Desulfobacula toluolica Tol2: one gene and its partner. The protein of the gene in region 1 interacts with the protein of each later gene in a pairwise test. Links are inferred from orthologs where the notes say so. Each region holds a gene or a part of one and is shown in the gene's direction. Other genes may lie near its edges.

Region 1 (4,507 bases):
AATCAAGCTTGCTTTGCCGACAGATCAATACGATTCCTCCGATTACCCTTCGAACCAACACATTGAAAATTGACAGGCAATCTCTTGCCCAAAAACTTTCTTTAGTCGCAAAAAACATTGAGTTGACTGAATATGCAGATCAGGGAGTCAGTTTTACCAACCCCAGTATACTCATCCGGGAATTTGAAGCATTTAAACTTGGATTGTTTCAAATCCAGGATGAAGCCGCACAGATTGTCACACAGTTATTGGCACCCAGACCCGGAGAAAAAATTCTGGATGCCTGTGCCGGCCTTGGGGGAAAAACCGGCCACATTGCCCAGCTAATGGAAAACAAGGGAATAATTATCGCAGCGGATGTGGAACCCAAAAAACTTGAATTCCTTGAATCAGATGCAAAAAAACTGGGTATTGAGATTATCCGGACAAAACCAATAAATTTGCTAAAAACCTCTATCAAGGATTTTGACTTTTATTTTGACCGTGTCCTGATAGATGCTCCCTGCACAGGGCTTGGCGTACTGCGGCGGAATCCAGATGCTAAATGGAAGCGCTCAAAAAATGATATTGCACGGCTTGCGGCAAAACAAAAAAAAATGCTCAATGCAGCAGCCAATCTCGTCAAACCGGGGGGGATTCTTGTCTATGCCGTCTGTTCGTGTGAAAGAGAAGAAAATGAAGAGGTTATCCACACCTTTTTAAATAAAAGAAAAGATTTTTCAATTGATACCCATTTTAAATCCAACAAATATTCCAGGTTAATGACCCGGGACAAATTTTTAAAAACATATCCCGACACAAACAATATGGATGGTTTTTTTGCGGCCCGCTTAAAGAGGAAATCCAGATCTTAAGTGAAATCGATTTTAAAATATTGTTTTATTTTCCTGTTGGCATTTTCCATTGCAGGCACCATTGGCTTTTACTCGATACGCCTTTTTACCCAGAGCGCGGATGAAATTGTTTTGCCCCAATTAACAGGCAAAAACATTATTTATGTGTTGGAAACCCTCACCAACATGGGATTAAATGCAAAACTTTACGGCTCCCGGTATGATGATGCCGTTCCCAGGTATGCTGTCATCTCCCAGGACCCTCAGCCGGGGTCTACCATAAAAAAAGGCAGAGATATAATTATTTATATTTCAAAGGGGGCAAAAGAAAATATTATTCCGGATTTAAGGCAAATCCCCCTTAAACAGGCCCTGATCCTTCTTGAAAAAAACGAATTTAAAAAAGGGCATGTCTCTTTTACTTATTCTTTAAAAACCAAAAATGAATGTGTCATTGCACATTATCCGGAACCTTTTTCCACGGCTTTGAAAGGCTCTTCCTGTGATCTGCTGATCAGCCGGGGTATCAATCCTGTGGCCGTGATCATGCCGGACATAACACGATTACGTCTTGAAAAAGCATCGGCTGTCATTGAAAATCTTCATCTTGATATTTCTCAAATCATATCAAACGTGGATCCTCATCAGGATTGGGGAATTATTTTATCTTCAACCCCACACGCCGGCAGCCATGTGACTGCAAATACGCCCATAACCCTTGTTGTCAACGCTCTGGAAAAAGGCAGGCATATGTCACCGGACAAATTAAACAGCCTTATCCTTTTGACCCATTCTCTGAGTCCCGGCATATTAAAACAGCATGTCAGGGTTGAAACCGACATGTTCGGACCTATAATAAATCTTTACAATGAATATATGAAACCAGGTGAAGACATTAACATTTTAGTTCCCCCGGCAATTAAAACCAGGGTGAACATATTTATTGATCAAACCCTGGAAAAAACAATTATTATTGATCCTTGGAAAGAGGACATTGACGCAGGAGACAGTATCTTATGGGAATCATCGCCCCTTCAATTTTATCAGCCGATTTCACCCGACTGGGTGACGAATTAATCCAAATTAAAAAAGCCGGTGCAGACTGGATACATATTGATGTCATGGATGGACAATTTGTACCCAACATCACCTATGGCCCAATCATTGTCGAGGCATGCGAACGAGCTTCGGATCTGATCCTTGACGTGCATCTAATGATTGAAAAACCGGATTTGATCATCCCTGAGTTTGCCAAAGCAGGAGCCCATTACATTTCCGTTCATGCCGAAGCCTGCACTCATCTTCACAGAAGTCTTCAGCTGATCAAAAGCTTCGGTGTAAAGGCAGGTGTGGCATTAAATCCTGCAACCCCTCTGTCTTCAATTGAATGGGTTGTGGATCAGCTGGATTTTGTTTTGATCATGAGCGTGAATCCCGGATTTGGCGGTCAAAAATTTATTGAATCCAGTATTGAAAAAATAAAAGCCTTGTCAAACATGCTTAAAGAAAAAAATTCCACGGCCATAATCCAGGTGGATGGCGGAATCAACAAAGATACCATTAACAAAGTTTCCAAGGCAGGTGCCACCTCTTTTGTTGCAGGATCTGCAATCTTCAACACTGAAAATTACACAAAAGCCATATCAAAGTTACGCCGGAATATGTAACAGGAATATGTGAAGGATAAAAATGAAAAAAATCACAACCCATACACAAAGCCTTTTAAAAACCTGTTATGCAGTCTATCGTCTTTGTGATCAATTTGTTAAACATGAGGGCTGGATTCAGGCCTCGATCAACAGAACAAAACATTAGCCGCCATGACCCAAATCAAATCCAATGATAACACGGTTAATTACAATATTATTTTTGTCTTAACCCTGATTCATTTTGCCGGTGATTTTTATTCTTCCTTTTTTGCCCCGTTATTGCCTGCTTTTGTTGACAAGCTGGATTTAACCCTTGCCCAGGTCGGCTTGATAACCGGAATGATAAGGCTTCTTTCTTTTATTGTACAACCTGTAACCGGATATCTTGCGGACAGGTATGAAACCAGAAGCTTTGTGCTTGCAGGACTCTTTTTAGCCTTTTTCTTTATCCCGTTTTCAGGCATTGCCCCAAATTTCTGGGTACTGATGACGGTTCTTTGCATAGGGTCAATCGGGTCATCAATTTTTCATCCAGCCACAACAGGCATGGTGCCCCTATATGCCGGCAACCGCACAGGATTCTGCCTGTCCATTTACAACACAGGAGGAATCCTTGCCTTTGCACTGGGCCCGGTATTTATCACTTGGTATGTGGGTCGATTTGGCCTTGAACAAATGCCCTACACTCTTGTTTTAGGCGCCTTTGCTCTGCTGTTCTGTATCAAATACCTGCCGGTTCCCGTCAGCGAGAACCTTTCCCATCTGGGATTTTTCGGGTCTATTAAAGATACCCTTGGCAAAGTATACAAATCCATTTTCCTGATATGGCTGGTGATGGTTCTTCGGGCGGTAACCGGGCAAACATTTATGACCTTTATGCCCATTTACCTGACTGACAAAGGCCATAATCTTGTTTCCGTGGGATTGATTTTTTCTCTGTTTATTCTGGCAGGCACTTTCAGCGGCCTTCTGGCAGGCTGGATGGCCGACAGAACGGATTTTAAAAAAATCTTTTTTGTTTCCCATGCCTTTATGACCCCGGCCCTTTTATTATATCTTTATCTTCCGGGCCAGTTTGTTTATCTCGGATCTTTTCTTGCCGGATTTGCGGTTCTGGCATCACTTCCCCTTGGAGTGGTAATGGCGCAAAAATTAGCCCCCAAATCCAGGTCCATGGTATCAAGCCTGATGATGGGGTTTGCATATGGCCTTGGGGGTGCATTGTCGCCTATAGTCGGCAAACTGGCCGATATTTACGGCCTTGAAAATGTTCTTTTTTATTCAGCATTTATCCCTGTTGTAACCCTGATTTTCATTCTTAAATTTCCAAAGGTTAAATAGACGGGTTTGATATGAATCCATCAAAAGTTATTCTGGTTCAACCGCCCATAGAAGATTTTTATCTGACAAAAAAAAGAACCCTGCCCTACGGACTTGCCTCCATTGCAGCCTGTATCAAAAAAAGAGGATTTGATGTTGAAATCCTTGATGCCCTTGCAACCGGCAAATCAAAAACAATTGAATATCCTGAAGAGTTTTCCTATCTTAAACCTTTTTATGGACAAAAGGATGTATCCGCGTTTTCCCTGTTCCATGAATTCAGGCATTTTGGATACTCTTATGAACATATCGGAACAAAAATCAGGGAAAAAGAACCCTTTTTAGTTGGCATCTCATCTTTGTTTACAGCCTATTGCAACCAGGCGTTAAAAACGGCTCAAATTATTAAAAAGTTTTATCCGCAGTGCAAAATCGTATTGGGCGGCCATCATCCCACAATGTTTCCTGAAAAAACATTAAATTGCAGCGCTGTTGATTTTGTGCTGCAAGGAGAAGGTGAAACCAGCATGGGACTGCTGTGTGAAGCGTTAAAAACCAATTCAGATTTAGAACAAATCCCAGGAATTGCCTTTAAAAAGGATAATTCCGTGTTCATATCACCCCCATCCTGGATGAAAAACCTTAACAGCCTTCCTGTCCCTGCCATGAACCTGATCAATTATAATTTTTACCAAAGAAAAAACA
Region 2 (3,748 bases), 360 kb from region 1 along the record:
GAAACAGGTCAGATTACGGGCGGTTTCGGTCATAACCAGGTTATGGCCCTTGCGGATAAAATTATTGAAGCGGTTAAATCGGGTGCCATCAAGCGCTTTATTGTCATGGGCGGTTGCGATGGCAGACATAAAACCAGGGAGTATTACACACAAGTTGCAAAAGCATTGCCAAAAGATGCCGTTATCCTGACTGCAGGTTGTGCAAAATATAAATATATAAAGCTTGATCTGGGGGATATCGGCGGTATTCCACGGGTGTTGGATGCAGGGCAGTGCAATGATTGCTACTCTCTTGCCGTGATTGCCATGGAGCTTCAGAAGGCTTTTGGCCTTGAGGATATAAGTGATCTTCCCATTTCATTCGATATTGCCTGGTATGAACAAAAGGCTGTACTGGTTCTTTTGGCATTGCTGTCGTTAGGTGTTAAGGGTATTCGTCTGGGGCCCACACTTCCGGGTTTTTTGTCTTCGGGAATTGCCAATGCTCTTGTTGAAAAATTTGATATTAAACCCATAACGACCCCGGAGGAAGATGTGGCAGCAATGATGGCAGGAAATTGATACTGGCTTGGTTTTAAAACATTTGATTAAGAATTAAATTATTCACTTCAAAGGCCTTTTTATTGTTATACAAGGCCTTTGATTTTGCTTAAGCTTCTTTCCTTGATCAAAAACAATATTAAAGTCAAATACCTATTTTTTATTAAGCAATATCACATCCTTTGAGATAAAGTTGAGGTCGGCATTGAAGCGTTGCGCTATGTACTCAAAGGTACTCCGGCTATAAAAGCAGATATGTGTCATGTCGCGAATATAATGCCATTGACTGAAAGCGGTTTTATTGATCACAAGCTTGGTCATAATCCCCAGCCATCCGCCTTTTTTTAACATCTTGAACAAGGTGGTAAATTCCGTATATGGATCATGCAGATGTTCCACTACTTCCGTGGCAGTAATGAAATCATACTTTTTATAAAACACCGAAGGATCATTGTGGTAAAATGGATCATAAAGATTCGTCTGAATGCCTTGCTCTTCTAAAATGACCGACAGGGTTGGACCCGGACCGCAACCAAAATCCAATCCTTGTTGTTTTGAATTTACCTTTTCCAATAGCGGGGTGCTTAATCGAGACAGAAATTGTCGATAGCCTTGATCATTTGCATCGTTTTTATGCAAATCATAATTTTTTTTTTCATTTTCGGCATTAATCCAATATTGCTTTGGAACAAAGACCAGCTTGCAATAAAAACAGCGCAGGTAGATTCTTTTTTTGTCTTTGAAAAATGAATTCAAATTTTTACTTCTGCATAAGGGACAATGGATCTCATTGGATTTGATTATCATTTTTTTTGATTATCATAAAACGACAGAAGGTTAAATAACTTTCACTGGTTATCAAAAAAAGGAGGCTTGATAAGAATTTCGGCCACCCGTATAGGGATAGTTTAATCAGGTGACTTGAGAAGTTTTAGCAGTTAAAAATCATGGTAAAGAATTTGAGAATAGCCCTTGAATGTCAGAAGGGATATTGCTATTAATGGGTGCGGAAAAAATCATGAAATTTTTAAAACTCATAATAAAAAAATAAATTTTAGGATAGGGGAGCAAAATGACGGAATTAATTGATGTCAGGGCAAGGGAGATCCTTGATTCCAGAGGGAATCCAACAGTTGAAGTGGATGTTGTTTTAGCCTGCGGTGCAACTGGCAGGGCAGCGGTTCCATCCGGTGCCTCAACCGGCACAAGGGAAGCTTTGGAACTTCGGGACAACTCTGAAAGCCGGTTTTTAGGCAAGGGTGTTTTAAACGCGGTTGCCAATGTCAATGAGGTTATTGCACCTGAAATTATTGGGTATGATGCCATGGATCAGGCTGGCCTTGACAGAACCATGATTGATATTGACGGTACTGAAAACAAGTCAAGACTTGGTGCCAATGCCATTTTGGGCGTATCCATGGCAGCGGCAAGGGCTGCAGCCCAAGCCTGTGAGATTCCTTTGTATCAGCATCTGGGCGGTATTAATGCCAGAGTGCTGCCAGTTCCCATGATGAATGTTATCAATGGAGGGGCTCATGCCCCGAATAATTTGGATATACAAGAATTCATGATTCTTCCTTTTGGAGCTGATTCCATTACCGAAGCAGTCCGGATGGGAGCAGAAACCTTTCACCATCTGGCAAAAATTTTAAAGGGTGAAGGCCTTTCAACTGCTGTCGGGGACGAGGGCGGGTTTGCTCCGAATCTTAAATCCAATGAAGAAGCATTGGAATATATTATCAATGCCATAGAAGCTGCCGGGTACAGGCCGGGTAAGGATATAGGAATTGCCCTTGATGCAGCAGCTTCGGAATTTTATCGGGATGGCAAATATATTTTCCAGTCGGAAGACCGTGAACTTTCAGCTGTGGAGTTGATTGATTATTATGAAAAATTAATTGAAAAATATCCATTATACTCCATAGAAGACGGGCTTGCAGAAGGGGATTGGGATTCATGGGGACTTATGACCGAAAGGCTTGGAAATTCCATACAGATCGTTGGAGATGATATTTTTGTGACAAATCCGGATATCTTTAAAAAAGGAATTGAAAAGGGAATCGGCAATTCAATCCTGATAAAGTTGAACCAGATCGGAACCCTTACGGAAACCCTGGATACCATTCAGATGGCAAAAGAATCCGGTTATACAACGGTTGTTTCCCATAGATCAGGAGAAACCGAAGATTCTTTTATCGCAGATCTTGCAGTTGGTATAAATTCCGGGCAGATAAAAACAGGGTCCATGTCCAGAAGTGACAGGGTGGCCAAATACAACCAGCTAATCAGGATTGAAGAACAACTGGGAGATAGTGCATTGTTTCCTGAAAATCTTTTTGTCTGATTTTAATATATATATTGTGACCCTCAGGTTATGAAAAAAAGATTTTTTGTAGGCTTTTTTGTGCTGTTTTTAATCCTGCTGTCAGGTGTGGGTGAAGCGTTTGTGCCCCAAACGCCTCACCTGCTGAATCTGGTTGTAAAAAAGATCAAACAGCCGGTCGGCATTGAAGTTTATCAGAACAAAAAGGTTTTAAATTACAAAGATACGCAAAAAGGTGTTCAGCAATTAAAAGAAAGGCTGATTTATCGATATCCCAACCGGTTCAGATCTGAAATTATTTCAGATGCCATGAAAAGTTTCAGTGTTGAATCTGATTTCGAATGTATCAAAGTGATGAATGGAGTTATCATTTCCAATGATAAACCGCTGCTTGATATGTATACGGATATTCTGCTTTACCGGAACCATGAAACTCTTTTAAAGCAGCTTGTTCTGGCAGGAATTGATATAGATAAAGTATCTTTTCAAAGATTTAATGATACCGTTTGCTATGTCATTGGCAGACCCTTGACAAAAGATAGCCCCTTTGCCGGGCTCTGGATAGAAAAAGAATCTTTTTTGCCCGTAAAATATGTGGTTGAAAAAAACGGCTGGATTGTTGAATTTTTTTATATTAATTGGCAGCAGGTTAGCAAAACCTGGTATCCAAAGCAGGTTTATATTTTTTTGGACAATCAATTGTTTACAACGATTGAGGTGAACAAGATTGATTTGAAATCAAACTTTTCTCTTTCTTTGTTTGATATTGATCATATTAAGCGTTTATATCCAAAAAATGAGCCTGATTCGTTGGATGAGAATTCCAGACAGGTTGACGATCTTGACAGGCGCATAGAGAACTTTAAAAAACTATATGAATAACTG

What was found. The genes of interacting proteins can lie anywhere in the genome.
Region 2: the proteins of rpe (region 1) and eno interact in binary tests that used the Escherichia coli proteins (3 or more experiments, as listed by UniProt). The link is inferred for Desulfobacula toluolica Tol2 from one-to-one orthologs.

What each region holds. Positions count from the first base shown.
Region 1 is NC_018645.1:1,753,751-1,758,257, reverse strand. The notes cover bases 676-3,674. They hold rpe (ribulose-phosphate 3-epimerase), read left to right. Parts: upstream 676-1,849; coding sequence 1,850-2,500; downstream 2,501-3,674. Other genes in these bases: TOL2_RS08000 (MFS transporter), read left to right, coding at 2,654-3,674; TOL2_RS25755 (hypothetical protein), read left to right, coding at 2,523-2,648; TOL2_RS08010 (PASTA domain-containing protein), read left to right, coding at 855-1,910; rsmB (16S rRNA (cytosine(967)-C(5))-methyltransferase RsmB), read left to right, coding at 676-854. Outside these bases: more of rsmB, read left to right, coding at 1-675; more of TOL2_RS08000, read left to right, coding at 3,675-3,823; TOL2_RS07995 (B12-binding domain-containing radical SAM protein), read left to right, coding at 3,835-4,507. UniProt on the Escherichia coli protein: Catalyzes the reversible epimerization of D-ribulose 5-phosphate to D-xylulose 5-phosphate.
Region 2 is NC_018645.1:2,111,291-2,115,038, forward strand. The notes cover bases 755-3,748. They hold eno (phosphopyruvate hydratase), read left to right. Parts: upstream 755-1,612; coding sequence 1,613-2,884; downstream 2,885-3,748. Other genes in these bases: TOL2_RS09705 (class I SAM-dependent methyltransferase), read right to left, coding at 755-1,347; TOL2_RS09715 (hypothetical protein), read left to right, coding at 2,915-3,745. Also shown: hcp (hydroxylamine reductase), read left to right, coding at 1-561; more of TOL2_RS09705, read right to left, coding at 694-754. UniProt on the Escherichia coli protein: Catalyzes the reversible conversion of 2-phosphoglycerate (2-PG) into phosphoenolpyruvate (PEP). It is essential for the degradation of carbohydrates via glycolysis.